Regions from separate parts of the Bacillus sp. TCT6 genome, predicted to be linked through region 3. Evidence: predicted binding sites of a transcription regulator. Region 3 holds the regulator's gene; each other region holds the start of a gene.
What was found. Region 3 encodes LexA, which represses DNA repair genes until DNA is damaged. Its sites were predicted from a motif close to CGAACATATGTTCG; they were not measured.
Positions count from the first base shown of each region.

Region 1 (11,104 bases), on a different contig from region 3:
CTGTTTTCTTTTCATACCGGTGAGATTTTCGTCCGTTTTTTTCTAACTGGTAAAACAAACGCAATAAAATTTTTAATAATTCATGGATGCCCTTCTTTAGTCCCTCATAAAACAATAGATAATAATTCTTTATCATATAGATGGATTTGTATTCACTCAGCTCTTTCTTTTTCTTATCTAAGAGTAACTGACGCATTTTGAACATCGTCGATGAACAGAGTAAAATACTAATGAGTTGCCCATATAAATGGCATTCTAAGCGTTCTTTCTTAATTTCTTTGCACCTGTCAATTTTAAAAAAAGATTTCCATGTTTTGAACAAAATTTCAATTTGCCAGCGTAATGAATACAAGTCATGGATATGTTCCGTTGGAACATTTTCTGTAGAAAGATTCGTAATATACACGTTGATCCCACTCAACCGTTTACTTCGTTCTTTGTAGGTAATACCTTTCTTTTTTTCTTTTTTGGCTTGTTCCTTCAACCTTTTCTCTGTTTGTTCTTTTGTTAATCGATGAATAATAACACGAGCTGGTAATTTTTGATACTGTCCAATGTATGCCTCTGAAATCTCCATTGTTTGACCAGGGGACAATTGATTCATGATTTCTTCCATATCTAACTGAATATAGAGTGACCCTTTCTTCAGGGTCCCATTTCGAAAATACTCTGGCCTATCATTCTTACGATAGATTCGAGAATTTAATTTCAAACGTGAGATATAGTAAGCTCGTTTATCATGGATATTCTGTAAATCATGTAAGTCAAAATAGCCTAAATCTCTTATATACAAGTTTTTTGGTCGAATGGTTTGTAGGCTTGTTGAACCAAAGGCTTTATCATTTTCTCTTCCTTCTCCTACATAAACGTGCAGGAACTTCCCACTCAATAAGTCATACTCTAATTGAATTTTGACTCCTGCCGTATGGCTACTTCCACCCGAACCTTGATAATGTGAAGAAAATATATCTGGAAGCTGAAATGTTGTAGAATCTAGAATCCGAATGTGCTTAAAGGTCGTGGTGTATTGATGAATTATTTCTTGTGTTGAATGAATTCTTTGAGTTAGAAGTTTAGCTAGAACTTGTTCAAGAAACTGTACTGCGGAAGCATTAAATCGTTGGTTAAGCCCTTCAGGGCTGATAAGAACACCTGTAGATACTTCAAGACAGCTACATAATTGTGTGAGTGATGTACTTGCAACTTGTTGGCTAAGCCATACACATAAAGCAACTAATTCCTTTGCTTGATATTTACTCTTTCGATGAACGAATCCTATTTCTTTAGCTAAGTGCTCTAGAACATGGGGAGACATATATTGTTGTAATTTTTCAGCAATCGGTTGAAGTTCGTCAAGAATCGGAAGATCCATAAAAAAACGCCATCCTTTCCTATAATTCTACAAAAAGGATAACGTCTTTTTTTCTTTATGAATAGTGCAAAACCTTAGCTTGATAACGATGTGGCGGTACCCCATGCAAATTAATTTAAGAATTCAGGATTTTCCTAAAATGAAAAAATGAGGTTTTTTGTCACAAGTCAGCACAAAATTTCGTTTGGTTATTTGTTTTTTGGGGTTGATGAAGACGTGTTGCTACTCCTGTAAAGGTAGTACCAAGTAACTAATAAATTATGCCTGTTTTATATAATTTTCGCAAATCACTTTGACTCATTAATTGTTATCATTATAAAATAATATAAGGATATATTTTACTAGCAGTTATATGTTTAGGTATATCCTTTTTGTAATTATAAGGAAGAAATTTAAGTTAAGACTGAAACAATAAGTTAGGAAAACTAAACTACGCAGCAGACAATGCAAAAACTCATGAAGGTCTGTCTATTGTTGAAGAAAAGAATTACTAAGAGAAAAAGGGGATAAGTTTAAAATGAATATTAATAAATCATTTAAGGGTATCGCAATAGCAGGGTTAAGTGTTAGTTTCATGCTAGTAGGTTGCACATTAAATACATATGGACTTACACAGTCAGAGTATAGAAAAGTAGATAAGTATTATGATGCAGATAAAATGGTATCTGACCTAAAGAAATTACACTATAGTGATGAACAGATTGAAAATCAACTAAGAAACGCCTTGTCTAGAATTGAGTATGAAAAGGGAAGTAAGGAAGACGAATCAAGTAGTAAAGAAAGTAAATCAAATGTATCAGACACAGAAGGTGAAAACAAGGTAAAAGTATCTGAAGAAGATTACCCTTATCGTTTGACTGAACTACACTTAGAATTCCAGTATCATTTAAAAAAATTAGAAAAGAAAACTGATGAATTATTTACAAAAGAGGGTGTCTACATAGGTGAGATAGATTCCTTAATTAGTCACATTAGTTTGGACATAAACCGTTTTGAAAAAATCAAACCACCTAAAAAGTATGAAGACTACCAATTTTTAATACAAGAAGGGGTAGAAGAGATTAGAAAACACCTAATAAAAATAGAAGATGCAGTTAGACAGTATGATGCCCGTAAGTATGATGGTGAATATGATAAGGATAAAGCAAAAGAAAGCATACAAAACGGTATGTTTGGGATAGATGATGGTGTTTCTAAATGGGAGACAGTATTTAATGGGATAAACGAGAAATACCCTGATGTAGAGCAAAAGGTAAAGGAAGAGAACCAGAAACATGCGAAAGAGGGTCATCGTGAGGAAGATTTAAACGACAAAGTTAGTGGTTCAGAAGTTGATAAATACAAAGCAGCCATCGTAGAAAATACAAATAAGATGGATGAAGTTATGAGAATGATACAAAATATAGGGCATTCAGATATAAAGGATTATGAGTCAAAGAAAAGTGAAATCCAATTGAGTTTGGATATGGCAAAAATACACGTAAGAGACATCAAATACCTTGAGGCACCTAAAGGGTTAGAAGTTGAACAAAAAAAGATAAAGCAGGCAATGGATAATTACTGGAATGCTCTGCAATTACTCTCAGATGCATTAGAAGAACAAAATGATAATAAGTTGGAACAGGCAGAAAACAAAGCAGAACAGGCAATGAAACTATTTAAAAAAGCAACTGAGAGTATTAAAAGTAAAACGAACTAATCATGAAAATGGGCATATGGCGGTAGCCCTATTGCAAATTAACAAATAAAAAAGATAAGATCTGAGATTAGGATCTTATCTTTTCACAAAGAGAAATATTTTGCAAAATATCTTATTATTCAATTTCTTGTTTCCTCTTATGCTTTTCTTCTTGGTTAAACATCTATTGCGTCATACGCAAATATGTACACTTGATTAGCCAATAGTTGCCTTATACGTTATATAGGCTAAAATAACGGAAAGGTTTACTCTGATAAAATCCAAATGACTACAAATATTCCTGTAACCGCCGCAGCTCCAAAAAATCCTAACAACATTTTCCCATAAGTACCAGTAACAACTTCTTTTAAATCTGCTTTTGCCTTTTTCTTGTCTTCTCCTGTTGAAAAGAGATAACTAATAAAATGTACGACTAGTGAAACTAATGCCGCGATTATTTCTATCATTACTTATGTACCTCCCTAATATATGCGAACTATTAATTAGCCAATAATTGTCTTATACATTATATCAGCTAGGGTACATGCAAATATAACAAGTTATTTGTATAACTTATTTTTAAAATGGATATATTAAAAAAATATACCTAATAATTCCTTGGCGTACGAAATTCTTGTTATGTTGGCAGGACCCCATCGCTATCAAGCCAAGAAAATATAACTACCCCCAGAACAATATTTTATGCTAATTTGTAATAAAAAAGCTCATTTTTTCGTTTTGGGGCTGATTTGTATTCTTAAGTTGATGGGCATGTGGTGCTACCCCTATAAGAACTATTAATGCGTTATTGAAATTAAAATACCTAATTACTGCAATCGTTAGGCAATCGCATAAATAACCGGTACACTTACAGAATTACCTGCTTGTCGGTACAATTGTGTGTCTGAGTTTACTTCCTTTGCACAATCAAACGTCCAACTCGGAAACCCCTGGAGCGCTCAGCACTCTTTGGGTGTAAGCCGCCTAACTCTAAAATCCTTTGTTACTACTGCCTAATTACAAGATGTATCTAACGTCTGGGCAACACCTTTTCCTACTCTCCATGATGAAAGGTAGAGCATCCAAAATCTTATGTATCTTATTGTGAAACAAATGAATGGAGTGGAAGCTTCAGGGGTATTAAGGAAATAAAACATATTAATATGAATAGAGATGCAAATGGCCTTTCTAAAACGTTCAGTGGTACAGTTCAAGCAAATTTAGAAGATCCTAACAGAATTTTCTATATTGTTAATGGTGATTTTCATAATAATGGTACAACTACTTTTGATGGTAATGTATCCATTACTGTAGGGAAGCATGGAAGTGTAGATTTTAGTGCATCTTATGCGACGAGTCACTATAAATATACTTATAAAGAAGGAAATGTATATTTTTAAGTTGATAAATTTTTAAAAAGTCGATTACTTCTTAATTACATGCTAATTTAATGGGAGTAATCTCTCTGCAGCCTAAATATATTCTGTTCATTCAAATTCTAATAGGAATTCTAATAATCATGGCACTAATTATTATTACTGGTGAATTATATGATGTTTCAAAGACTATGGGTGATTTGCTAGTTGCTGAATTAATTATAAGAACACTTTCTTTCGTAACAGGACTTGTAGTAATTAGTAAGGCGTTTGAAAAGTATTCTAAATAGTTATTAGTACGTTATTTTCTAGCAATTTATAAAAAAGGGTTATTCATATTGAGTAGCCCTTTTTACTATTTTTCACAAAAATAAGTACACCCACTAATGAATGTACTCACTTCCAAAATTTCCACCAGGTTTTCTTTTGTGCTGCCGCTATTTCTTCCTGGGCTGATACAATAGTACGTTTTGCATCTTGAATCTCTCTGACCATCTTCATAAGATTATCATCCCTTAGCTCCAACCTCTTTTCTATCCTTTCTTCACGTTCCTTACGATCTCTCATATCTTCCTCAATTAATGTATTCCGTTGATCTATGCGATCACTTAATCTCTTTTCCATTTCTATTAGATTTGCTTGCTGCACCTTATTAATTTCTTCTATCATAGCGCTATATTGTTGTTGGAATTGATATTGCATTTGATAAGGGACTGGATCAGTACCCTGGGATTCCTCTTTCTTATTAGCGATTCCAAACTGCTTTGCAATCATTTTCGCAGCTTTTTCTAAAGTCATACCATCTTGCTTACTCAACTCTACTAACTGTTCAATAAGTACAATATCAAATTCTGTATATTCCCTTCTCCCTCGACTATTTTTTCTTACATCATACCCTTCACGTTCAAGGACATCCGAATACTTTCTAAGTGTGCTGCCACTTACCCCTAAACGACTATAGACCTCATTGCTGGTATATATTACTTCTGCTTCTGACATAGCGCTACACCACCTCCTATAAGCAAAATTCCATATCCAAGGTTTAATACCTCTTAAAATCCATCGACGAAGCTCGCAAAGTCTTTGCTAGGTTTTGTCGGAATAGGTAGATTGGAAATCACACGAAATCATTCGTGATATTATTTGTTTCAAAAAAATCATATTTTTTTAAAATTACTCTTAAAAAACAGGGAAAGAATTCTTATAATACGCAACGTAGGCTTCTGTTGTGCTAGTTATAAAAAAGGAGGATATTTTAACTATGAAAAAAACAAAGGGAAGAAAGAAAAAATTAGATGTAAAGATTCGTTTTTGGGGATTCAAGCTTTTCGTTAAATATTCTGCTTAACAAAATATTTATATTCAAATTTTATTTATAAAACCTCTTCATAAAAGAACGTTAGTTCGTGTATAATGAGAACAAACGTTCTTTTATTTTGGGAGGAATCACGATGTATGACTATTCAATCCTACCGAATAGAATCATCTTATGTGTTGATTTACGCAGCTTTTATGCTTCAGTGAGTTGCATCAAAATGGGACTCGATCCCATGCATACAAAGTTGGCTGTAGTCGGCGATGTAAATAGAAATGGTTCAATTGTTCTTGCAGCAACACCACCCTTAAAGGCCCTGGGCGTAAAGAAGACGGCAAGACTATACGAGATTCCTCGAAGAAAAGATATTCTTGTTGTGAATCCGATTATGGGAACATATATAAAATGCTCCAATTACATAACAAAACTAGCTTTACAATACGTTCCTATTGAGGATTTTCACCAATACAGCATCGATGAATTTTTCATGGATATTACCGATAGCATTCATTTATTTGCCAATGATCCATACGAATTCGCTATGAAGTTTAAGCGTGAAATATATGATTATACACGAGTTGAATGTACAATTGGAATCGCTCCTAACCCACTTATGAGTAAGGTTGCTTTAGACATTGAAGCTAAGAAGAACAAGGACGGAATTGCTCTTTGGAAGTATGAAGATGTCCCTACGAAATTATGGAGCATACGACCGCTTAATAAGTTTTGGGGCATTTCGTACAAAACAGAAGAAAAGTTGAATCGAAAAGGAATACATTGTATCGGAGATTTAGCCAATTATCCTCTTAAATATTTAAAACAGAGTTTCGGCAAGATTGGGGAGGAATTGCACTTACATAGCAACGGCATTGACTTCAGCCGTATTTCGGAGAAATACATTCCTACTACAACTTCAATTGGAAAAAGCCAAATTCTAATGCGTGACTATACAATAGAAGAATTTCCAATTGTTCTACTGGAACATATTGAAGAAGTTTGTTATCGGCTTAGAAGACAAAACAAACTTGCTCAAACCGTTCATTTCTCTGTTGGTTATAGCAAAAGTTATAACGGTGGTATTAGAAAAACACATACTTTAAGTCGTCCAACTAACTTAACAATGGATATTTATAAGATTTGTACATACTTTTTACATCAACAATACACTGGCGAACCGATCCGCAGCATAAACATTTCTCTAACGAATCTAATTCGAGAGGGGGAGGAACAAATTTCTCTTTTCGATAATGTCACGCAGCGAGAACAAGAAGTAAAATTAACAAAAGTAATGGATGAAATACGCACACGGTTTGGGAAGAACAGCATATTGCGGGGGATTTCCTACACGCATAGCGCCACAGCACGATACAGAAACACACTAATAGGGGGACACAAATCATGAACAACGCTAATATGCCAAAAGGAAGAAAAATGATCAAATGGACTCCGTTCGCAGCAATGCCTGAACAGTTTGCTGGTATTCGTGAAATCATCAAGGAGAAAAACAAAGTAACTCGGCCGATCTTAACAGATGACGAAAAAGAATTAATTGAGAACATGTTGTTATGTTCCTTAGTATCTGAAGAAGAAATACTAATTACATACTACGAAGAAGGTTATTTACTCTCTAGCTATATGACTGTTGTTAATATTGATCCACCAAATAGTGCTGTTATATGTACCGATGCTTTTTATAACAAGATAAAACTCCAATTTTCTAATATAATAGGTGTAAAATAGAATAAATTAACGTTATCAAGTTAGAGGTTCATTTAAGGGAGTGTAAAAATGCAAAGGAATCAGTTAAGAAAGAACACAGCAGGAGTAGTTATTCATAATGATATTAATAAATATCCCTTTCTAAATATACCTATGATTATTAATGAAGAAGACGGAATGGTTTATGAGGTGTTAAACGCTGGTTTTTACACTAACGATGCAGTAGCAATGATAACAACGGATGATTTTGCTACAACCAGGGTAAATGCACCGATTATAACAGTAAAAAACAATGATGGTAGTATTCAAGCATATCGCTTACCTTTAGAGCTGGAATATTGGGTACTTTCTTGTATGCAATCTGCTTCAGCAGGGAAAAATCCATTTCCATGTAAAGTTTCTTTTGGAATTATAGACTCAAAATTTTATGTGAAATTTGTAAATAGACAAAAAACTATTTAATTTTAAAACCTAAAACAAGCATAACCCCGTTCTAAATTTAGGACGGGGTTAAAATATAGTTATTTAATTTTCGATATAAGATACTTCACTGTACTCAAAAATATAACAATAAAGTCATTTGGAAATCTATGATTTATTCAACAATAGCGCGCAATTCTGGAAGATTTCAAAAACGTTTATTTTTCTTTTAGCATTGAATACTTTTGATAAGTTTTATAGAAGCTGATACCAACGAAAACAAGCATAAGGGCTGGAAGCAACCTCAAAAGGACAAATGGAGTTTCAAATAATAATGCTTTCCAAAACAATACACCTTTCATACTCCAAAGACCTTCAGTTAAATATACACCTGAATTCTTGTAAAGCATATGAAAATAAGGCAATAACAGTATACTAATACCAGATGAATAACCCATCAATCTTTTATAATAATTGCTCTTTGATTGGCGATCCGAGAAGATTTCATTTTGATCATCATCTTCTTTTTGCCAATATCGAGTTCCACTAAGCCAGGGCCCTTTTATATAATTCCAACCAAAATCTTCATATATCCCTCTGTAATCTTTAAACTTTTTCTTTGACAAATAATCTTGATAATCCAGTCGCATCACATATCTCTTGTCGGTTTTTTCGAAAGTGTATATTCCTAATCCACTAATATTTGTACAACGATAGCCTTTTTGCAATTGCTCATTCAGCCATTGCTCCTCTTTTTCGATATCAAAAAATATCTTAGCTGTCTTCATTCGATTCACTTCCTTCGTACAGGGATAAAATATGTAATAGCCTATTTTGCTCCATTTTCAAAATGGCACTTCCTTCCGCAGTTATCATATAAACTTTTCTCCGACCTGACTCTCCAACAGATTCAATCCAACCATGCTTATTCAAGTTTTCAATCGCACCGTATAATGTACCAGCTGCTAAAATAACAGTACCGTTACTTATCTTTTCTATCTTCTGCATTACGGCATAGCCATGGAGTGGCTCACGCATAGCTAATAAAATATAATGCATGGTTTCAGACAACGGTAGTAATTTATGTTTCATATCCTCACCCTTTATTCAGTTCGACTATATAGTTCAACTTAATAATAAAGTAATACAGTTCAACTGAATAGTCAACAACATTTTCGAAATTAGTCAAAGAAACTTAAAATAAATAGCTTGATAACAAGGGGGAAATCAAGCTAAAAAGTCACCTTCCTTACGTAAGGGAAAGCGACTTTTTGTGTAGTGTTATTCAATTAAATGGCTCAATTGTTGAATAACATGACCAGCATTTTTTAAATAACTTTATTATGTTTTAAACGAATTTATTGTAAATTAAACAACTTTATTATTTCTGGACAAAATTCAAATGAAAAAGGAGCAATATTTTTGCTCCTTTTTATTATTAAAGAGTTTATAATCTTCCTTATCCTACACGCATAGCGCTACAGCTAGACACAGAAACACATTAATAGGAGGACACAAATCATGAGTAACTCCAATATGCCAAAAGGAAGAGGAATGATCAATAGACTCCGTTCGACGCATTGACATCTCAATTTGACGGAATATGTGATTTGAACCATAACTTCGCCGTTCTGGCAAGGTTATGGTTCTTTTTATTTGCGGCAAACTTATACTTCCGGGATTTGAAGAATATTTTTAATGTAGCTTTTAAATAAAGGCTATTCATTATTTATAAGGGGTTACTATATCATGGTTTTTATTCTTTAATTCCCTCCATTTATAATTTTAAATTTTGACCCATTGCAGAATTTTAAGATGATAATAAAGTTATTAAATTTTAAAAGTTCAAACAAGCATAACCCCGTTCTAAATTTAGGACGGGGTTAAAAATATAGTTGTTTCTGTAGTGTCTAAAGTAAGATATTTCATTACACTAAAAAATGTAATAATAAAGTCATTTAAAAATCTAAGTTTTATTCAACAATAGCAGTTGTTTAAAATCAGAATATTCAGTTTTTATTTTTTCAACAACACCAGCACCTTGGAATTCTGCTAACATGATAAGATTATGGAAATATATACTAATAGGATGAGGGGATTAAATATGAATGTACAAACTGTCTCTAAAGGAGAAATAACAAATTTACTAAGCAATTGGTATCAGTCCATTATTTCACAACATGTACTAAAATCCACAAATTTCAAGAAAGAAATTGATAGTAAAATTCATCAAATTGAAGAAGACCAAAACATCCTTATCTATTATTCATTACTAGATTTTAGATATAAGTTACTTACCCATGACGTTAAAAACTATAAAGATAGTTTAGAAAAGATAGATTGTATACCTGATCAAGCAGATGTCTTCCTAAAATACTATCATTGTTTTTTTAAAGCAATTTATTCAATTAATATGGGAGATTACACTTCTGCTAAAGAGCAATACGAAGAAGCTGAAACATTATTAAAGGCTATTCCGGATGAACTTGAAATAGCTGAATTTAATTATATGTTTGGTTCTTTCCATTATCATATTTATCAGCCACTACCAGCAATCAAATATACTACAAAGGCAAAGGAATTATTTTCAAAGCATGCAGGGTATGAAATCAAAGTTGCTGCTTGTAATAACACACTAGGTCTTGCTTGTACTTCCATCGGTCAGTATGAAAATGCGGAAGAACACTTCCTTGCGGCTTTAAATACTTTCAACAAACACAACGAAGATAAACTATCAGCAAAAGTGAAACATAATTTAGGATTATTGTATGCAGATCAAAACCTTTCCGAACTAGCAATTAAATACCTAAATGGATCACTTGTAAATAACCCAAAAACATTGTTCTTATTAGCGCAGGAGTATTTCAAATTAAATGATAAAAACGCTGTCAGGTTGAATATTGAAAACGGATTAAAAATTTCAAATGAAGAGTACAATCATCATTTCAATATTCTAAAGGGATTAAATGACAATATAAGTACAGATGAATTGGAAGACATCATTTTGGCAGGAATTTGTTATTTTGAGAAAGAAGAGTTATGGAAATATGTAAAAGATTATTCAGCTATTTTAGGCAATAAGTTTTACGAGTTAAAATCGTATGAAAAAGCGAGCAAGTATCTACACATGACAAATGAAGCGGATAAAAAGGCTTCAGAGAAAGGAGCTCTAAAGTAATGAAAAAATCTCTATTAATTTTTGCTATTGTCACAGGTTTTTTATC
Region 1 is NZ_JBVYHX010000003.1:61,189-72,292, reverse strand. Features, by position in the region: gene AC0ONG_RS29160 (IS4 family transposase) at 1-1,372, opposite strand, end outside; gene AC0ONG_RS29155 (DUF7018 domain-containing (lipo)protein) at 1,890-3,071, shown strand; gene AC0ONG_RS29150 (hypothetical protein) at 3,317-3,517, opposite strand; partial or broken gene AC0ONG_RS29145 (DNA cytosine methyltransferase) at 3,890-4,111, opposite strand; gene AC0ONG_RS29140 (hypothetical protein) at 4,214-4,450, shown strand; gene AC0ONG_RS29135 (hypothetical protein) at 4,501-4,716, shown strand; gene AC0ONG_RS29130 (DUF3967 domain-containing protein) at 4,823-5,425, opposite strand; gene AC0ONG_RS29125 (Y-family DNA polymerase) at 5,878-7,143, shown strand; gene AC0ONG_RS29120 (YolD-like family protein) at 7,140-7,481, shown strand; gene AC0ONG_RS29115 (hypothetical protein) at 7,530-7,922, shown strand; gene AC0ONG_RS29110 (DUF2812 domain-containing protein) at 8,099-8,668, opposite strand; gene AC0ONG_RS29105 (PadR family transcriptional regulator) at 8,655-8,972, opposite strand; gene AC0ONG_RS29100 (Rap family tetratricopeptide repeat protein) at 9,985-11,058, shown strand.
Region 1: a site for LexA is predicted at 5,820-5,833, ahead of AC0ONG_RS29125 (Y-family DNA polymerase). Genes of this name have one in related genera too.

Region 2 (11,104 bases), 2.4 Mb from region 3:
GATCGTCATGATGCGAACAACGTCTTCTTGTTCACCGAGGGCCCTCGCCGTCCCCATATCATCACCGCGTTCTAAAATACGTTCAATAAAACGTAAGAACCGGAATAATCCTCTAAATGATGTTGCTTCATATTGTCTTGCACGGTCATATAGTACGCGTAAGTTTGCCTGCCTTTGCTTTCCAGCTGGTAAACCGCCAACGAAGTCGTAATAACCTGTCTCGCCGTACACTTTCCAAATTAAATCAGAAAGTGATTGTTGACGTGCAAATTCACGCCATCCTTGCAGTAAGTTATAAAACCACTCTAGTTTTTCATGAAGTTCTTGTTCCTCTTCAAGCGGTGCACCTTTTAAGAATGAGCTCATTACTTCATAAAACGAGCCTTTCTTTCCGTGAGCACGAAGCGTCGCAAGGTCTTCATCGTTTAATCCAACGATTGGGGAACGAAGTACAGCTGCAAGCGGGATATCTTGCATCGGATTATCAATAACGCGGAATACGTTCATCATAATATTTACTTCCGTTGCTTCAAAATAACCAGTCGCAAGGTCAGCATATACCGGAATTCCTTGCAATTTTAACTCTTCCATAATTTGCGGCGCCCACGGCATGGAGCGAAGTAAAATAACGAAGTCGCGGTATTGTACAGGACGCATACTATCCGTTTTACGGTCATACACTTCATAACCGGAATCAACCATCGCTTTAATGCGTTGCGCCATAAGGCGAGCTTCAAGCTGTGCTTTTTCGACTTCTGCACCTTCTTCACCGTCTATTACTTCTTCTTCCGTTTGCTGAATACAGAGTAATTCTGCCGCTACATCTTCACCTTCTGGATAGGTAGCACCTAGTTTTAATTCAGCGTCAGCATCGTAGTCAATCTCTCCAACTTCTTCGCCCATAATTTGTTTGAAAATGAAGTTCGTACCTGCTAGTACTTCATGACGACTACGGAAGTTTTTCGCTAAGTCAATCTTCATTCCGCCGCCCAATCCTTCTTGTGTGAAGCGTTTATACTTTCCTAGGAATAGTCCTGGTTCAGCTAGTCGGAAACGATAAATCGACTGCTTTACGTCACCAACCATGAACAAGTTTCCTTCACTCTCAGAATCTTTTGTTACGAATTTAATAATGGATTCCTGTACAAAGTTCGTATCTTGATATTCATCGACTAATACTTCAGTAAATTTATTACGATATTGGAGCGCCACTGCTGACGGATTCATTTCACCATTTTCACTTTGTTCACTTAAAATTTGTAAACAGAAATGCTCTAAATCTGTGAAATCGACCATTCCTTTATCTCGCTTCATCGCTTGGAAACGCTCTGTAAATACTTTTACAAGTTGAACAAGCTTTTCTAATACTGGGTGCATATCTTGAAAATCTCGTAAGAAACTTTCAGGTTTGCGGCTAAATAACTCTTCTTGTAATTTCTTTACTTCATCTTTCGCTTTATTACGAAGAGAGTCTACTTGTTTTACAACATCTTCATTGTAATCACTTTTCTTAATACGCTTTAACGTTTGCCACGATACGTTTTGCATCGCTTCATACACGCTTGTCCACGACTCACGAGCAGCTGATGATAACGTTCCAAGTAATGCTACATCTGCTTGCAGGGTTTCAACGCGAGGCGCTGGACCGTCAGGAAGCATTGCGAGTTCAGTTGCCTTACGAATATGCTGTTCCGCTGTTTCAAGCTGGAATTTCACATCTTCTAATAAATAAGAAGCATATACTAAATCTTCAATTGTCTTTCCTTCTACGTCATATGCTTCTACTAATTTATCAAGCCATTTTTCCGGATTTGGATGCGCTCTTGACTCTGTATGAAGCGCTAAAATCATACGTTGTAAGTCATCATCACTACGGTCACTCGTATAACGATCAACAAGTTCAAAGAAGATTGTATTATCTTCGATTCCGTACTCTTCTTCTAATATGTCATCTAGCACTTCTTCTTTTAACAATTCATTTTCTGTTTGATTCGCAATACGGAAACGAGGATCAACATCCAGCATGTAGTAATATCCTCTAATTACTTGTAAACAGAATGAGTGAATTGTTGAAATGGAAGCTTTATTTAATAGGCTCAGTTGCTTTCTTACATGCTGAGAGCCTGGTTCATCAATTAATACCTTTTCTAACGCTTCCCCAATTCGATTTTTCATCTCTTGCGCTGCTGCATTTGTAAATGTTACAACGAGCAGGCGGTCGACATCGACTGGATTCTCTTCATTAATAATCTTTTTAATAATACGTTCAACTAATACTGCTGTTTTACCTGATCCAGCTGCAGCCGCAACTAAAATATCACGTCCGTTCGCTACAACAGCTTTCCACTGGTCATCTGTCCATTGACTACCTTCTGGTTTTTTAGGCCAATTTTCTATCATTCTCCGCCAACCTCCTCTCTTATTTTCTCCATCGCTTCACTATCTTTCATATCTTTTAACGTACGGAATTGATTATCTTCAAGTGACTCATCAAATTGACAAACAGATTTGAAGTTACAGAACGTGCACGCTGCTTTATTTCCCATTTTATAAGGAGCAATATCGATAACACCTTCTGTAATATCTTTTCCGATATTTTCAAACGTATGGTGTACATATTTTTGCAGTACGTTAAACTCTTGCTCACTTGCAATACTTGAACGCGCACTAAAGCTACCGTCTTTTTTCAGGCCAGCAGAAATAATATCTGAACTTCCTGTTGAAAGTTTGTTATCCATTAAACGAACAACGTCAGCATCTCCTAATACGAGTCCTTTCATTTTAAATTTCTTTAAAATTTCTTTTTCAATTTCGGCTTCAGATGCGTCACCTTTCATTTCAACAATTGGATTATGGATATGAAAATACAATACACCCGCTGGTGATGCTGCTTGGCCTTTTTTCATCCACGTCTGTGCATTCGAAGTAACAACATCTAAATACGTTAACATTTGAAGTGCTAATCCGTAATACACTTCTGTTAAATCTAACGCTTTTGAACTTGATTTATAATCAATAATACGTAAGAACGTCCCGTTCTCATCTTCTGCCTTATCAACACGGTCAATACGGCCGACTACTTCCATCTTCACACCATTTGGTAGTGAGAATTCCATCGGCGGAAGTGATCCTGTACCGCCCATACCGAATGGCACTTCTAAATCAACTGGTACGAATCCGCTCGACTTCGCATGTTCACGAAGAATGATTGACGTACGGAAAATGATTTGTTGTAGTTTTTGTTTTAAATAGAAATGACGGTTTGAACTTAATAAAATTTGTCGTTGTAATAACGGTGCGATTTCTTCTATTACTAAGACAGAAAGATGCTCACACTCTTTTATAGATAAATCCGCCCAAGTGCGGTTTTCACGCAATAACTTATCCGCAATTTTCTTTAATGCCGCATGGAATAATTCACCGATGTCTGGTGCATCAAGCTTGAAAATATCACGCTCTCTAAGTGATAAACCGTGCTGTGCAAAATGAGCGTATGCACAACGGTTAAATAGTTCCATACGAGAGACGCTTCCTTTAATTATATCTCCATATAAATCTCTACTTACTGCTGTACTTAGCTTCTTCGCACGATTTCGATAGAATAAACTTGATAAGACGCGGCTACTTTTTTGTTTCCATTCATCTGAAGTTACGTAGAAGTTGTATACGTCCCACCAAAAGTCTAAATTCCCTTCAAATCCGTATCGCTTCCACGTTTGTAGTTGCTGCATAACGTAAGATAACGTTACTTCTGGCGTTGCTACGTATGAAATTTGTTCTGAACGTGATAAATCATTTACGTCATTCGTAATAAATGAATCTTTCACATTAGGGAACATTCTTTTTATTTTCTTAATAAAGCTAGACGCAAGTAACGTCTTTCCTTCTTCATCTGCAAGCGGGCATGAAATGTATAACCTCTCAGACGCTCTCGTTACCATTTGATACATAACGAACTGTTCTTCTAACAAAGTTTGTCTCGTCGTTGGCGCTAATTCAATCCCTGCCGCACCAAGAACTTCTCTTTCCTCATCAGAAAGCATACCTTCATCCATAGGTGCTGCTGGAATGACCCCCTCATTTACACCTATAATAAACGTTGCTTTCACGTCAGATAACCTGGAGTGATCAATATTAGCAATTAACACTTGGTCTAATGACGGCGGAATGTTAGCAAATTGAAGTGCCTCAAGACCTGTCGACATAACGTCCGTAAACATAGAAAGAGACATTTTCTCTTCACCAAGCATCTCTACAAATGTATCAAGAAGACTCATTACTTCTTCCCATACTTGTTCATGATCTGTCGCAAATAAGAAATCTCCACTTTCTTCTGCACGTATACGTAATTCTTCTAGCTTCTTCGGAACATCCAGTTCTTCTAAAAATAAGTAAACTGCTTCACACATTTGCATAACTGTTCCTGCACGCTTTAACCTTTTTTGCATGCGAATAACAGGTGTTCTTACAACGTCACGTAACATATTTATTTTCTCTTCCATTTCACGTTCACTGTCTGTAATCATCCCGTTCGTATCATCAAGAGAACGATAACGGCGATACATCCATGGATCCTCTGAAGTCCACCTCTTTCCTTGTACACCGTACGCTAAACAGTAATTTTCAAATTCATCCATTTCTTCACGCATCGTTTCTTTTCTTACGTCTAATGGATATAAAAGCTCTGTTTTCACGCAGCGGAACACCGCATCATAACGCCAATTCCCACTAATAATCTCGAGTGCAGAACGAATACATTCTACTAATGGGTGGTGTGACATCGGACGCTTTTCATCGATGAAGTGCGGGATATTGTAATCTGTAAATAACGTGCGCATCACATCGTAATAACTTTCCCCATTACGAAGAAGCACTGCAATATCTCGGTAACGATATTTTTCATTCGCAACAAGTTTACGAATTTCACGAGCAACACCTTCTACCTCCGCTCGTAAATTCGCAGCTGTGCTAATCGTTACACTCGCTTGACCGTTAAATTTTTCATTCGGACGCGCTTCATAATGAGCTTCTAAATGCGCTAATGCCGGAGAATGAAAACGCGGCTGTTCCATAAGTGGAATTGTTTTTTCAATTTCTATTTTCTCTTCACGCGCTACTTGTTTGATTTTTTCATACGTTAACGTCGTTTCATAAAATAAATCGAGTTCATTTACTGGCTGTGCTAACGTTTTTTCATCTATCGTTAACGTGATCGTAACTCTCGCTCCGCAAATCATAAGCTGTCTTACAATCTCTAACTCTTGCGGGGAGAATGAATGAAATCCATCTATATAAATTTCCGCACCATTTACATATTCAGACTGCGGAAGCTTTTCCACTAGCAATTGCAGGTAGTCTTCTGAATCTAAATATTTTCCAATTAAAGCACGTTCAAAATCATCGTATAATAGCTGTAAATCATACACTTTATTCGCTAGTAACTTTTGTTCGGCACTGCTACTATGCGCATCCAATTGTTGCCACATTTCATATACGTTAGATGGCGTTACATTGTAACGTTTAAACTCTGCAATCATACTGCCAAGATGTTCAAAGAAACCGTTTTGCTCCGCTGCTTTTTGGAACACCGATAATCCATCTTTACGAGACTCTACAATTTTACGGAGTAACATATGTACACCCGCTTCATCAATATGAAGACGACTCGCTCCGCCAACTTCTTGTAGTACCTTCCACGCTAATCGTGAAAAACTAAAAACTTGTGCCCGAATAGAACCTCTTACATCCTCACTTCCAATTAACGCCTGCTGCGTCTGGAATGTCATCTGTTCTGGCACAAGATATAATATTGTTTTCCCTCTCGGGCGTTGTTTTAATTCTTCTTGCACTTCGCGTAAACAAAGTGTACTTTTTCCACTTCCCGCTCTACCAATCACAAATCGAAGTGACATGTAACCCCACCTTTCACTTACATAACGAACGTTAGTTTGCTACTATAATTGTATTATAGTACACGAAAAAAGACAAACTGAGTTGTTTGTCTTTTCTATACTTCTATCTATTATATCAACCTTTTGAAAAATTCGTTTGCACCTCTTGAATTGGCCAATATCGCAAATCAACTTTACCGACGACTGTATCAGCTTTTACAAAGCCAAAGTGTCTACTATCCCAGCTCCCGAGCCGGTTATCACCTACTACAAAAATAAACCCGGGTGGCACCAGCTTTTCTTTCGTTAACTCTTCTAATTTAAAGTCGCCTGTTAGTTGCCTTCCATTTATCTCTTTCTTATATTTCTCTAGATACGGCTCATCAATAAATTGTCCATTTATATATAACTTATCATACTTATATTCAATATGATCTCCAGGTAAACCGATAATTCGCTTTACATAGTCCTCTTTTTTATTCGCATGAAACACCACAACGTCAAATCTGTTCAAGTCCCCAACTTGATAACTCACCTTATTTACAACGAGCATATTACCATCTTGCAATGTCGGCATCATTGACTTCCCCTCTACAACATACGTTGAGAAGAAAAACGTTCGAAAAAATACAGCTAATAATACACCAATTAAAATTGTTCGTATCCACTCTATGCCTTCTTTTTTCAAAGTTTTCTTCATCCGCTTCTCCCCTTATCCTTTAATACTGAAGCTTTCCTTTACAAAGAAGACTATTCTTAATGTAGTTCTAACTTTACTTCAATTTTCTTACCGACATACCATAAAATAAAAATACCAATCGCTACAATGACTGATTTCACCGGATTATGAATAAATGACATTAAATCATGACCGATATACGTTAAAATAAAAATCATCACAAGTTTTCCGAATGCTAACGCTAGCCCAAACTGTTTTACACTAATTCGTGATAAACCAGCGACAACATTTATTAGCGCTGACGGTGTAAACGGAAAACAAAATATAACAAAAATCGGTGCGAATCCTTTCCTTTCAATCCACCCCATTGCTTTTCTTACTCTCTCATGCTTATTTACAAACGAAAAGAAACGACTGCGACCAAAATGGCGGATGATGAAAAAGACAAGTAATGCACCCATTACTGATCCAAGCCATGAATAAAGAAAACCGAGCCAAAAGCCAAATGCAACAGCATTCGCCAGTACAAATACAATAAGCGGTAATGCTGGAATCAACGCCTCTATCATCGGTAAACCAATACCAAGAAGTGGTCCGAACGCTTTATAACTCTCAACAATATGATCCATATTTTCTGGTGAAAAATACTCTTTGATTGTCTGAAAATCCATTCTACACTTTACCCCTTTACTCTAAATACTATCCCTACTGTATCATTGCTTATATGAAAGAGGAAATGGTAGATACGACATATGGAGATGTATTTATTAAAGTTTCCATATCTTTCATAAGAATTCCTTCATTATTTAGCTATGATAATCTATCAATATTCGACAGGAAATGTCGTTCGTTTTGTTATTTAGGTGGTTTTCCGGTATTTTTATCGGTAAATGAAATTACAACTCGGTTTTTCTAACACATCTCTTTATCTATAAAGATTGATAAAATGAAACTTTAATCAACCCTCACCAATCCGGCTTTTACAGGCAGCAGGGCCCCCACCTAACTTCTTTGCTTTCGCTGAATTTTGATGTGTGCGTCTTACTGCCCGGTAAATAGCGGATAAACAAAAAAAGAATGGGGATGATTCCCCCATCCTTTCACACTTCGCCTTCCTTCACAAAATACACTCTCTCATAAGCAGGTCTTAATGTTGATTCCTCTTTTTTATCAATCTCTTTAAAACAAGGGCTCCCTTGTTTTTTCCTACGATCTTCATATTCAGTACGCAATTTCGCTGTACGATTTTGTTGATTTTCAAAACTAGTTTTTGATATTTCTAATTTCACAGCAAAGCCATTTATAAACCTAATAATAAGATTTCCATCTTTTAATTCTTTATTACCTTCAATATAAAAATGAGACAACCAAGCGCACTCTTTTCTAGAGTAAGAATAGGTAGGGAAAAAATAAAGTTGATCTGTAGGACTAATCGCAATCGGTGCTTTATGTGTAATATGAGTTAATTCTTTCGTTCCTTCTTTTCTGCCTAAGAAACTAGAACCATGCTTTCGGCAACTTCTTTCTATAATATCTAGTGGTTTTTGAAATACGAAAAAAGAATCATTCATTTCAACGACTCGCGTAACAATTTTCTTTTCACTTAGAATAACAGGAAGTAAGGCCATCGTATTTTTCGTTACAACATAATTTTCGACATAGCGTTCCACTTTACTTTCCATACTCTATTATCTCCTTTTTTCCATTTATATTAGCAGCTGCATATATAATTTTAGCACCTATGAAAAGAAAACGGATTGCACATTCTACTATTTTACATTAATTTATTATTTATCAAACATTCTTCAAATTTCAAAATAAATATATAAAAATAACAAGATGGCATTGTGCACAAAAAAGCATTTATACTGCTATAAATATTTGAAATCACTTCCTCATTTCACATCATTACAACAATTAACTTTGTTATAATTAAAATGTAAATCCAATATATGGAGGGCCACTATGGAAGAAAAAGAGATCCAACCATCGATTCAAATGAAAAATAGTAGCGTCATTATCGTGAAAAATTCAGCTAGTATTATATTCGGTTTATTTTTTATTCTGCTATTCTTTGCCAAACCGTTTCGTAAATCAAAATGTACAGAATGTAAAAAACGTGAGAAGAAAAACGTAGCGAAAAAAGAGTAAAAGGCCTTCCTTTTTGGAAAGCCTTTTTACATTTGTAGTATCATTTTATTTATTCTTCTTCACCCTTAGAAAAACAACTATATTTTCTTCCAAGGTTCTCTACATCTTTTTTGATTTGTAATATGATCCTTATATAAAACATGAGAAAGAGTATTTGTACTTGTTACCCGCTTTAAATTTTTACTAAAAAATTTAAATTTGTACATCTTTTTCCATCACTAACAATTCGTCAATTAATTAACTTTGTAATATAAGTTTTGTATATAATGTCATTCAAAAACACAATATATATAAGTAGCTATTTATAATTACATTGCTTTTTATCGAATTCTAAAAAGGAGTTGTATACTATGGATAAAGAAAATCTATTAAGTCAGCAGGTTAATAGCATCCCCTCAGATGCTCTGAATACTCCTAGCAAGGAACAAGAACAACTGTTAGAAACATCATCTCAAAACGTACAAAATTCCAATAACAATACTAACAAAAAAGATGAGACTCAAGGTCTATCTGGAAAAGATTCCCCTATTTCAATAAAGAATACAAACTTATAGTTATTTACTATCATACGCAGCAAATGCTCTTGCTGAACTAATTCTTATACAGAAACTAATACGCATTCCCGATAATTTTTTACCAGTTGTAACATAGAAAAAGAGATTTAGATATAAAAACAGGCTCTGAAAAAAATTTCTGCACAACCTAAAAAAAAAGGATGGCATTAGCCATCCTTTTTTCCATCATCAACTATAAAATTATAGTTTGATTACGTTTTTAGCTTGAGGTCCACGGTTACCGTCTTCGATTTCGAAGCTAACTTTTTGACCTTCTTCTAAAGATTTGAAACCGTCAGTTTCGATTGCTGAGAAGTGTACGAATACGTCGTTTTCGCCTGGAACTTCGATGAAACCGAAACCTTTTTCGTTGTTAAACCATTTTACTTGTCCTGTTACTGCCATAATTATTTCCTCCTAAGAAAATACAAATTTTAAATTTTTTAGTCTTCCTGTCTAAAAAAAGAATCCACACATTATCAAATACGAAACATAAACTAGTTCTCACATACTTTTTCTCGTTCGTTTTCAGCACTTGATAACATATGGATTGCTTAATTTAACTATTCAACTGACATCATCATAGCACATTAAAATAAAATGTACAATCTTTTTCTAAAATGGAATTTCTAATTTTTAGTATTTCTTATAAAATATAATTATCTCTATTCCAAATAAGGAGGAATTTATGAACAACAAAATTCCTAGAAAAACATTAAAAAGAATCGAAGAGGATATTGAAAATAATAATCTTGGAAAAGCAAGAGACAGATTGCACGGCCTCATCTTTACATACCCAAATGAATTACATCTTCGAAAACAACTCGGAGATATTTATTATAAATTACAATATCCAGAAATGGCTGGACGTTACTGGTATCTAGAGGAGCATAAAACAGATATTATGCATGAATCATGTTTATTATTTGAGAAATCAATGGGAAATAACCCTCATCATATTGCACGCGCTTTAAAGTTTAAAGGCGATTCTAACCATATAAAAGCTTTGTATAAAGATCAACCTTTATCTTCAGTGCAGAAGAAAGTAGCAGAGGAGTTAATTTATGAGTATAAAGAAACATGGCAAGATAAGCTAGTTCCTTTTGGCTGTCTAGCATTCCTTGCTTGCCTTCTCTTTTCTGCCATTGTTGGTCTATTCACTATTTGGAATTGGATTTTTTAATTATAGGGGGAATTTTTACATGTCAAACTACGATAACGAAGAAAAGCTAACAGGCGGAAACGTTTCGAACGTATATCGTTCTGAAAATACTGTTCGTCGAGAGTTAAAGCCAGATAGCGCAAAAATCCATAAGCTATTACAACACTTAGAAAACAAAGGATTTCATTATACTCCAAAGTTTTTAGGTGTAGATGAAGAAGATAGAGAGGTTTTATCCTTTATTGAAGGAGAAGCTGGGAATTATCCTTTAAAAGAATATATGCGATCTAATGATGTATTAAAAGGAATCGCAAAGATGCTCCGCCTTTACCATGATGCTGTAAGTGATTTTCCGTTATTAGATGATTGGAAACCGATGGATCACACGCCAAATAACATTGAGGTTTTATGCCACAATGATTTTGCCATATATAACATTATTTTTAATAATGAGAAGCCAGTAGGGATTATTGATTTCGATGTTGCTGCTCCTGGTCCAAGACTATGGGATATCGCTTATACACTTTATACTTGTGTGCCTTTAAGTAGAGTGTATTATACAGAATCTGGTGAAGCCATTCATTATGAATCATCGCAACATGCAGATCGTATTAAAGAGAGAGTGAAATTATTCGTTCAGTCCTATGGTAAAAATATGGATGAAGAT
Region 2 is NZ_JBVYHX010000001.1:881,275-892,378, reverse strand. Features, by position in the region: gene addA (helicase-exonuclease AddAB subunit AddA) at 1-2,400, opposite strand, end outside; gene addB (helicase-exonuclease AddAB subunit AddB) at 2,397-5,912, opposite strand; gene lepB (signal peptidase I) at 6,028-6,591, opposite strand; gene AC0ONG_RS04430 (TVP38/TMEM64 family protein) at 6,648-7,241, opposite strand; gene AC0ONG_RS04425 (competence protein ComK) at 7,671-8,252, opposite strand; gene AC0ONG_RS04420 (hypothetical protein) at 8,536-8,721, shown strand; gene AC0ONG_RS04415 (hypothetical protein) at 9,072-9,275, shown strand; gene cspA (RNA chaperone/antiterminator CspA) at 9,477-9,680, opposite strand; gene AC0ONG_RS04405 (DUF6584 family protein) at 9,964-10,458, shown strand; gene AC0ONG_RS04400 (phosphotransferase) at 10,478-11,104, shown strand, end outside.
Region 2: a site for LexA is predicted at 5,938-5,951, ahead of addB (helicase-exonuclease AddAB subunit AddB). Genes of this name have one in related genera too.

Region 3 (11,104 bases):
TTCCGTGAACTCAGCGCAAAAATTAAAGGTGTACCAATCCCTCCTGCTCCGATAACCCCTAAAATCGCAGCGGATCGTACATTAATTTCAAATCTGTATAACGTATACGATAGAAAGTCTGGTAACACTTGTGGTAACACTGCATACCAAAGTATTTGAAAACGGTTTGCTCCTGTTGCTAGTAACGCTTCCGTCGGTCCTTTATCTATGTTTTCAATTCCTTCTGAATATAGTTTTCCTAACATTCCAATAGAATGTAATCCTAAGGCTAATACTCCTGCAAAAGAGCCTGGACCAACAGCTTTTATAAATAAAAGAGCCATAACTAATTCAGGAAACGTACGAACAAAACTAAGTACAAATTTTCCAGATCCTGAAGTTAATTTTCCACTACTCATATTCGTTGCCGCCCAAAAGGCAAACGGAACAGATAAAAATGCAGAAATAAATGTACCTAATATCGCAATTGCCAACGTATCAATTAATCCATGCAATAAATCTTCACCATCTGGCAAAGATACATACGACCAGTCTGGATTCAATACCCCTGTCATAATTGCTTTCGTGATTTCACCTGCTGTGTCCTTTATCCCTTCTAATGGTACTCCTGAAAAGGCCCAAACATAAACAAATGTAATTGCTATAAAAATAACCCAGCGATATACACTCAGTTTCTTCGGTTTTGGCACAATCATCGTCGTTCTATTCATTATAGTTTCTCCCGCAACAATGTACTAATGTAGTCAATTAACAAAACAACAATAAGGGTATAAATAATTATAGAAGCAGTTTGTTGATATTGTAAAAATCCAAGTGTACGATCATAATATAGTCCAATACCACCTGCTCCTACTAAACCTAGGACAGCCGCTGCACGTACATTCACCTCAAATGTATATAGTACATAGGAAACAAAGTGTGCTTTTACTTGTGGAATGACTCCATAAACAATCCATTGCACCTTAGTAGCCCCTACAGCTGTCATCGCTTCTAGTGGGCCAGGGTCAATTGATTCAATTGATTCATACAACAATTTCGCTACAAGTCCAATTGAAAAAAAAGTAAGAGCCAAAATACCTGGAAGTGGCCCAATTCCAAAAATCGCTACGAAAATAGCCGCCAATAATAAATCTGGTATCGTTCGTATAAAATTTAAAATCATTCGAGCTGGACTATATAAAAATGTGTTAGTAAACACATTACTTGCTGCAAACAATGCAAGTGGAATAGCTAAAATCGCTCCTAAGGTCGTCCCAATAATCGCCATACGTATTGTATCTAACATCGCTGTTGTAATAACTTGAAAATAACTCCAATCAGGTGGCACCATTTCTTTCAATAGATCTACCATATTTGGAAAACCGTCTACCAGTTTTGAAAATGATGCATCTACTTGTACACTACTACTCCACAGCATTAAAATAACTAAAATAAACGTTAACATATGTTTCAATTTACTCGGCGGCTTCGGTATTTCATTTGAATATATCGTCATGTCATTCATTTTACTGCCACCTCTAATAATTCGCTTTTCTGAGCAACGTCCCCATAAATTTCAGCAAATTTTTCATCCGTTGCTTCTTCTACTAAACCGTCAAAAACAATTTCTCCTGCATGTAATCCGATAATGCGTGTCGCATATTGTCTAGCCAAATCAATAGAATGTAAATTTACAATTGTCGTGATTCCAAAATCTTCATTAATTTTTTTCAAATCATCTAGCACTTGCTTTGTCGTAAGTGGATCTAACGATGCAACAGGCTCATCTGCCAATATGATTTTTGCTTCTTGCGCCAATGCTCTAGCTATCGATACACGTTGCTGTTGTCCTCCTGATAATTCATCAGCACGTGCATATGCTTTTTCTAAAATATTCACTCTTTTTAATGCTTGAAATGCGAGCTCCACATCTTCTTTCGGAAACAAACCTAACGTTGTACGTAGTGTGGAATGATATCCAACACGACCAGCTAATACATTTTTTAATACTGTTGATCGCTTTACAAGGTTAAAACTTTGGAAGATCATACCGATATCCCGGCGCATACGCCTTAATCCTTTTCCTTTCGCAGAAGTAATAGACTCACCTTCAATAATAATTTCTCCTTCGGTAATCTCATGAAGACGATTTACGGATCTGAGAAGTGTAGATTTTCCGGCTCCGGATAATCCGACCATTACAATAAACTCACCTTTTTGAATCTTTAAATTTATATTATTCAATCCCTTTGTGCCATTCGGATACATTTTGGAAACATTTCGAAACTCTATCACACATCTTACCTACTTTCAATGTATTATCAATAACTAAAAAACGGCAAACTAACTGAAATCTCACACCTTCCAGCTAGCCGCCATTTCACTATGTATTATTGCGTCTTCACTGTCTTTCCATATTCACGAACAATATCAAATTTACTATCATCAGATTTAATATATCCTTCATGGGAATATACTTCTTTAATGATTTTACGGCCTTCCTCATTTTTTCCAATTTCAATGAAAGCATCTTGTAATTTCTTACTCCACTCTGCATCTAAATCCGAGCGTACAGAAATTGTATCGTTCGGAATTTTCTCAGTAAATTTCACTATTTTCGTTTGATCAAATATATTCGGATAATCTTTTTTTACAATATTACGAGCATCTTGGAATACAACAGCTGCATCTACATCACCATTTAAAAGTGCAATAAGTGACTGATCATGGCCTTTTAATGTAACAGGTTTCACATCCTTTAGCGGATCAATTCCCTCTTTTAATAGAACAGCTGCAGGCCATACATATCCTGCTGATGATGTTACATCTTGATAACCAATTTTTTTACTTTTTAAATCTTTTACACTATTTATATTAGAGTCTTTTTTAACAACAAACTCAGATTTATAATAGTCTACTAAATCTTTTGTAGGAGCTCCTGTTTCATCCTCTACTCCAAAACGTTGTGCTTGCAAAATTACATTAGCAGCCTTCTTTTCATGTGCTAACACGTACGCTGTTGGCGGTAAAAACCCTACATCTACTTGTTTAGATGCCATCGCTTCTACAATTGTATTGTAGTTAGTTGAAATACTAACTTTTACCGGAATATTTAATTTATCGCTTAATAGCTTTTCCAATGGTTTTGCCTTCGCCTCTAGCGTATCCGCATTTTGAGAAGGAACAAATTGAACATTTAAGGTCTTTGGTACATAACCTTTTTTCGTATCTTCATTTTTACTTGCACTTGATTCTTTCGCTCCGCAGCCACTTAATAATCCCGCCGCTAGTACAACTGTTGTACTCATTGCAAAAACTTTTTTCAACATATTAATGCCTCCATTTTTCTTGTTATGAAATAAGCTTCCGTAAACATGAAGAAATATATCACATATTTTGATGCACAATTTGTTATTTACAGAATCTTTACACATTCTATACATTCACATCAAAATTCACTTCACATATTTGATATGATGAATTGGAAGATAACAATAGAAAAGGTGAGTCATATTGGAACAAAATCAAACTGTAACTTTAAACATCTTATTAACAAGCGATATACATGGCACTGTTTATCCCATTTACTACCAAGATAACTCCCCGGCAGAACTTGGTTTAGCTAAAATTTCTACTCTTATAAAAAAAGAACGTTCCCAAAATACAAACGTTCTTTTAATTGATAATGGTGACTTCATTCAAGGAACACCATTTACTTATCATTATGTTACATACGAAAAAAACAAAAAAAACCCAATGTCCTTATTAGCGAATTACCTACAGTATGATGCTGCAGTTATCGGCAATCATGAATTTAATTACGGGATGGACATATTAAATAATGCTGTGACTACTGCGAACTTCCCGTACCTATCAGCAAACATTTTAGATAAAAACATAAAGAAACCCTATTTCGGAAAACCTTATATAATCAAACAGATTGAATCAAATATAAAAATTGCTATTTTAGGGGTAACAACACATTACATCCCAAATTGGGAACAGGCCCATCATATTAAAGATTTACTATTTGAAGATGCATTAGAGACTACAAAAAAATGGGTTTCTTATATTCACGAACACGAGAAACCAGATTTATTAGTCGTAGCCTATCACGGTGGATTTGAAAGTGATTTACAAACCGGGGAACCGACTGAAGTGTTAACAGGTGAAAACCAAGGATATGCAATGTGCCAGGAAATTGAAGGCATAGATCTTTTACTAACAGGTCATCAACACCGAGACATTTCTCACACAATGGCTAACGGTGTAACAATTTTACAGACCGGATGCAATGGACACTCAGTTGGAAAAGTAAAAGTAACATTCGAAAAAATGAAACATAAATGGGTGAAAAAAGAGAGTTCTTCTGAATTATTATCTGTACAAGGGGTTGAAGCGGACCAAGATGTACTTTCATTGGTAGCCGATTACGAAGAGAAAACACAAAAGTGGCTTGATCAACCTATTGGAATTATTGAGGGGGACATGAAAATTTCAGATGCTATGCAAACTCGTTTGCATGATCATCCTTTTATCGAGTTCATAAATAAAATACAGATGGATATAGCTAATGTATCAATTTCTTGTACAAGTTTGTTCCATAATACATCTCCAGGCTTCCCAGAACATGTAACAATGCGTGACATCGTTTCTAATTATATTTATCCAAACACATTAAAAGTAATTAGAATAACTGGAGCAGATATAAAAGATGCTCTTGAACTCTCTGCTTCTTATTTCACATTAAAAACAGATGGATCCATCATCGTAAGCCCTACCTACATAGAACCAAAACCACAACATTATAATTATGATATGTGGGAAGGGATTTCATATGTATTAAACATTTCAAAACCAATTGGTGAAAGAGTAGAATCTTTACAGCATAAAAGTGCTCCTCTTAATATGAATGACGAATATGACGTTGTAATGAATAATTATCGTGCAAGTGGCGGGGGAAATTTCTTTATGTTTCAAAACAAACCGATAGTAAAAGATATACCCACTGATATGTCTGAACTTATCGCTAATTATATATTGGAACATAGAACGATAGAAGCAACCGTTAATAACAACTGGAAAGTTATTAAATAAGGATTTTTACAAATAAAAAAGATGGGCTTCGCCCATCTTTTAATTTAATTTTGCATTATCTTGCTTTTTTAAAGCTTTTAATTTCGTCGGTGTAACATCTGTACCTTCTTCGTTAACAACTTTAATACCTTTAAGTTCGTTTAACATATTTTGACGAAATCCTTTTAAATATTGTTCACGTAGCGATTGACGCTCACGTTGCTCTTCTTCAGTTAAACCTTCAGCTTTTGCTTTTTTCGCTAAGAAGTTAATGCGTTCAACGAGTTCGTGATTAATCATCTCGAATCCCCCTTCTAATCAAAACTGATTATTATCATACAATAGTTACTCTTCTTTATCAAGCAATTGCTTCGTATACTCTACATATCTACGATGTACAGTCGCCTTTGAAACATTATGACCAAATCCACGTAGTGTTGCTGCAATTTCTTCAAACGTGAGTTCACTTTTTCGCAAACGTACAATTTCCTCAATTGGCACTTCTTTTTTCTCTCTTCCTACACTTAAATGACGATTTTTTAAATTATTTTCTGGACGATAACCTTTTTCTACTGCACGTTGCATACCTCGTTTAATTTTCAAGTTATGAATCTTCCTTTGATATTCTTCAACAATACCAATAATATCTAATACCATCGAATCAGAATCCGACAATTGTAATTCACCATTATGTGTATGTGTATATACTTTTATGCCTTCTTTATGTAAACAATGCATTAATGCAATCTTCGCATTCCCTCTACCAAGGCGCGTTTCATCTTGTATAAGTAACACATCAATTTGTTCGTCCCGAATTGTATCTAACACCTCTAATATACCGTCACGTTCAATTGTATACCCACTAGCCTGCTCTTCAATCACCTTCGTAACATTCATTTGATAGCGCTCAGCTAAATGCAATAATTCATCTTTTTGACGTAATAATGATGTTTCTTGCGCTTCTTTCGTTGTACTCACACGTGCATAAATAATTGCATTCATTTTGAACCCCTCTTTCTCCCTATCATTTCCCTATAGTGTAACATAAATCTGCCATTTGTTCGAACTTATGTTTGTAGAATGTTTTTTCACATGTTATACTTATTAATAAGAAAAATGAAAGAAAACGAGGTGTTAGAAAACATGGAAAAGTTAACGAAACGCCAGCAAGACATTCTCGACTTTATTAAGCTAAAAGTACAAGAAAAAGGATATCCACCTTCCGTACGTGAAATTGGTCAAGCAGTCGGCCTCGCTTCTAGTTCTACAGTGCACGGACATTTATCACGATTAGAAGAAAAAGGATACATTCGACGCGATCCAACAAAACCACGTGCCATTGAAATTTTAGGCGAAGACCGAATGGATACGGAAACACAATCTGTTATTCAAGTTCCAATTGTCGGAAAAGTTACTGCTGGTTTACCAATTACAGCGGTCGAAAGCGTAGAGGAACATTTCCCACTTCCAGCTAGCATTGTTTCCGGAGCAGACCAAGTGTTCATGTTACGTATTTCTGGAGATAGTATGATTGAAGCTGGTATTTTCGATGGAGATTTAGTTGTTGTTCGCCAACAACAGTCTGCATATAATGGTGAAATTGTAGTCGCTTTAACAGAAGATAACGAAGCAACTGTTAAACGTTTCTATAAAGAAAAAGACCATTTCCGTCTACAACCAGAAAACTCTTCATTAGAACCTATCATTTTAAAACAAGTGTCAGTTATCGGGAAAGTAATTGGCGTATATCGTGATTTACATTAAAAATAATAAAAAGAAGATAATTACCTTATTTATATACGGTAATTATCTTCTTTTTGTATTTTGATAGATTTCCATGCACTCTATTTCTTATTAACGAGTTTCAATCGTGACATCTCCAGCAGCCGTTTTACCGCTAATCTTTTTACTACCATTTCCAATTGTTACGTTATTATTTTCTTCATTAAAAATTGTTACATCTCCGGCAGCACTTTGCCCAGTAATTACCGCATCTTGTGGTTTTTCCGATAAAGTAATATCTATATCTCCCGCAGTTGAACTTGCTTCTAGATTATACTTAGAATCATGATCTTGAATATTTATTTCCCCACTTGTTGTTTTTGCGGTCACTTTCCCTATTACTTTTTTAAAGTTCACCTCACCAGCTTTTGTAGATCCCTCCACATTCTTAGACGTTACTTGTTTCAGCTCTACTTCTCCAGCAAGTGTTCTAACACTTACACTATCACTTTTCACATCACTCATTTCGATTTGTCCAGCAGATGAATTTACTTTTACATCTTGATAAGAGCGTTCGGGCACAAGGAGAGTCAATTTAGACGTTTGGAACCTAAAATCGTAAAAAGAAAAATCAAATGAAGCACCTTTTTCTCTTTCCCCAATAATTTTTAATGTGTCACCATCTTCTGCAATACGAATCTCTTGTTTACGTACATCTCCTGATTGCTTTACATAAAAAGAAGAGTCAGGAGATTTTTGGATAACAATATCTCCGGCATCTAACTTAACTTCTATATTTTTTAATGTTTCGTTTTTAATTACATCTTCTTTATCGCCTTTTTCAGCAGTTTGTACTGCTTTTTCATATGTTTGGGAAATTCCTATTACTCCAATAATGATACAAGCGATAGCGATTAAAAATAGTTTTTTCATCATTTACTCTCCTTTTATCATTTTGAAGTTCCATATTACGTATCGTACACACAATCTCTTAAACCACTTTGTACTATAAAAAGCGATAATACATAACAACAAACCTACTCCAACAAACGTTATACTAACGAAAAGATCCAACCATATAAAAGTACCCATAAATACTTTTCCAATAACGAAAAATGGTGTTACTACACTAGCAATGCCACCAATCCAAAAAGAAAATATAAAAGCAACAATTGCGACTAACGGGCCTAACACAATAATAAAATTAAACAAACTAAGTCCAATCGCTGCCATAACAGCTCTTGTCACATTTGAAGTCGATGGATTTTTTTTCATTTCATCGAAGCGATACATCGCAAGTAACTCTTTTGCGATTACTTTCGGAGAACCAAGGCCCTGAATTATTTCTGATTCAGTTTTCCCCTCTTCTAGTCCAAACTGAAAGTGCTCTTCATAATCCAATAAAATATCTTGCCTCTCTTCCTCTGGTAACTTTCTAAGATAACTTGATAATTCTTTAAGAAACCCTTCTTTACTCATCCCATTCCACCCCTTCAATAATTTCTTGTACCCCTTTCGCAAAATCACGCCATTCTGTTACTAACAAATGAAATTGCGTCTCCCCTTGCTCTGTTAATTGATAATATTTACGAGGTGGCCCTTCCGTAGATTCCTTTAAATACGTTTGAAAATACCCTTCTTTCGTCAAACGACGTAACAAAGGATATACTGACCCTTCCGATATTAAAAATTTATTAGAAATTTGCTGAACAAGTTCATAACCGTAACTATCTTTACGTTTTACAAGTGCTAATACACAAAGTTCAAGCACACCTTTTTTAAACTGAACGTTCAAGTGTCATCCTCCTTTCCTATCTTAGTACTGTTCAATACACGGTACCTGTTTTATCCATAATATACCACTTAGTATTATTTATTGCAAGGTACTAAACTATATTTATTCCCTAAATTTAGAAAATGAACTAACGAAATTCTGAATAAGACTGTGTTATAACTGAGCATCATTACGTTAATATCATTGAGTAATAATCTGATTCACAAGCCACAAACTTATAGCCTTGCAGATGAGGACATAAAAATCATCGCTCGCGTTGTACAAGGCAGTAAAGAATTATTAAGTTATAGCACAAGTGATTAAAAAAGATAAGATCAATTCTTTTGAACAGATTTTCTTAGTAACATGATTCAAAATAACCAAAAACAATCCATTATCTAGTAGTTAACATATCCAATAACTTCACTAAAAAAGCCCTGATACCGTAGTATCAAGGCTTTTTCATTTCACAAATTATATAAAACTTACATTTATCTGATAATATTTTTCTATGATATCACTACTTGTTATTAATTATTGGCTTTTATGTGGCTGTTTTTCATTTTGCAACCATATAAAATTGTAATAATAGGGAATTAAAAAACCCTTGATACGAGTTGTATCAAGGGTTCAAGCCTCTTAGTATAGAGACATATATTGATCGCGTTCCCATTGGTGAACTTGTGTTCTAAAGATATCCCACTCAATCTCTTTCGCTTCGATGAAGTGCTCAAGTAAGTGTTCTCCTAGTGCACCGCATACTACTTCATTAGATTGTAATGTAACTAACGCTTGCGCTAATGTTGCTGGTAAGTCAACGATACCTGCTTCTTCGCGCTCTTCTTTTGTCATTACATAGATGTTACGGTCTACTGCAGCTGGTGGAGTTAATTTGTTTTTAATTCCATCAAGACCTGCAGCTAATAATGTAGCCATTACTAAATATGGGTTTGCAGCTGGGTCAACACTACGTACTTCTACGCGTGTACTAATACCACGAGATGCAGGGATACGTACTAACGGGCTACGGTTTTGTGCAGACCATGCTACGTAACAAGGCGCTTCATATCCAGGTACTAGACGTTTATATGAGTTTACAGTTGGATTTGCTATCGCTGTAAATGCTGGTGCATGTTTTAAAATACCTGCGATGAAGTGACGAGCATCATCACTTAGTTGTAAGTCACCGTTTGCATCAAAGAATACGTTCTCACCATTTTTAAATAATGATAAGTTACAGTGCATACCTGAACCGTTCACACCGTATAGTGGTTTCGGCATAAATGTTGCGTGTAAACCATGTTTACGAGCAATTGTTTTTACAACAAGTTTGAATGTTTGAATGTCATCACATGAGCGAATTGCATTTGCATATTTAAAGTCAATTTCATGCTGCCCTGGAGCAACCTCATGGTGAGATGCTTCAATTTCAAATCCCATTTCTTCAAGTTCAAGAACGATATCACGACGACAGTTTTCCCCTAGATCCATCGGCGCAAGGTCGAAGTATCCACCGTTATCGTTTAATTCTAATGTTGGATTTCCTTTTTCATCAACCTTAAATAGGAAGAATTCTGGCTCTGGTCCAAGATTGAAGTCTGAAAATCCTAAAGCTTCCATTTCTTTTAACACACGTTTTAAGTTGTTACGTGGGTCTCCATCAAATGGAGTGCCATCTGCATTGTAAATATCACAGATTAGTCGAGCTACTTTACCTTTTTCAGCTGTCCAAGGGAAAATTACCCAAGTGTCTAAATCAGGATATAAATACATATCAGATTCTTCAATACGTACGAAACCTTCAATCGAAGATCCATCAAACATCATTTTGTTATCAAGAGCTTTCGTTAATTGTCTCACTGGAATCTCTACGTTTTTAATTACCCCTAAAAGGTCCGTAAATTGTAAACGGATATACTTTACATTCTCTTCTTTCGCCAAACGGAAAATATCTTCTTTTGTGTATCTAGACATTATAAATTCCTCCTTAGTCCCTCTAATCGCCTTCAGAATCAGTTATCTTTAGTGAAAAAATCTTGAAATGTCACCTTGTCGCAATGAAGTTCGATTGAATCTACCTGTATGTTGTAGTTCATCTCGAAGTATTTTGCGAAGCTCAGTTTTTGAAATTTCTTTTGTTTCTTCTTTTACTTTCACTGCTTCTGTTTGATTTTCTTTCATTAGTAACACTTGCTTAATACCAGCCATATTCAAGCCTTGATCTAACAAATCTTTAATCTCTAACAACTTATCTACATCGTTAAATGAAAATAATCTACGATTCCCCTTTGTACGGGTTGGAGAAACAAGATTATGCTCTTCATAGTAGCGAATTTGACGTGCAGACAATTGTGTTAAATCCATAACAATACCAATTGGAAACAGCGGGGCAGAACGTCTATCTTCTTTCATTTTTCAGTTCCTCCTTCGCCTTAACTGCTTCTCATTTTATACCATGTTATGTTTAGTGTCAATAGATGTTAGCTTTTCTTACATGTTTTTTTATAAATTTTTTCATTCTTTTTTCTAATCGCATAAATCGTTACTTTTATA
Region 3 is NZ_JBVYHX010000001.1:3,327,430-3,338,533, forward strand. Features, by position in the region: gene phnE (phosphonate ABC transporter, permease protein PhnE) at 1-710, opposite strand, end outside; gene phnE (phosphonate ABC transporter, permease protein PhnE) at 710-1,504, opposite strand; gene phnC (phosphonate ABC transporter ATP-binding protein) at 1,501-2,274, opposite strand; gene AC0ONG_RS16845 (phosphate/phosphite/phosphonate ABC transporter substrate-binding protein) at 2,370-3,308, opposite strand; gene AC0ONG_RS16850 (bifunctional metallophosphatase/5'-nucleotidase) at 3,493-5,076, shown strand; gene AC0ONG_RS16855 (DUF896 domain-containing protein) at 5,116-5,355, opposite strand; gene AC0ONG_RS16860 (YneB family resolvase-like protein) at 5,401-6,057, opposite strand; gene lexA (transcriptional repressor LexA) at 6,199-6,819, shown strand; gene AC0ONG_RS16870 (DUF4097 family beta strand repeat-containing protein) at 6,910-7,713, opposite strand; gene AC0ONG_RS16875 (DUF1700 domain-containing protein) at 7,714-8,256, opposite strand; gene AC0ONG_RS16880 (PadR family transcriptional regulator) at 8,249-8,572, opposite strand; gene glnA (type I glutamate--ammonia ligase) at 9,191-10,525, opposite strand; gene glnR (transcriptional repressor GlnR) at 10,574-10,963, opposite strand.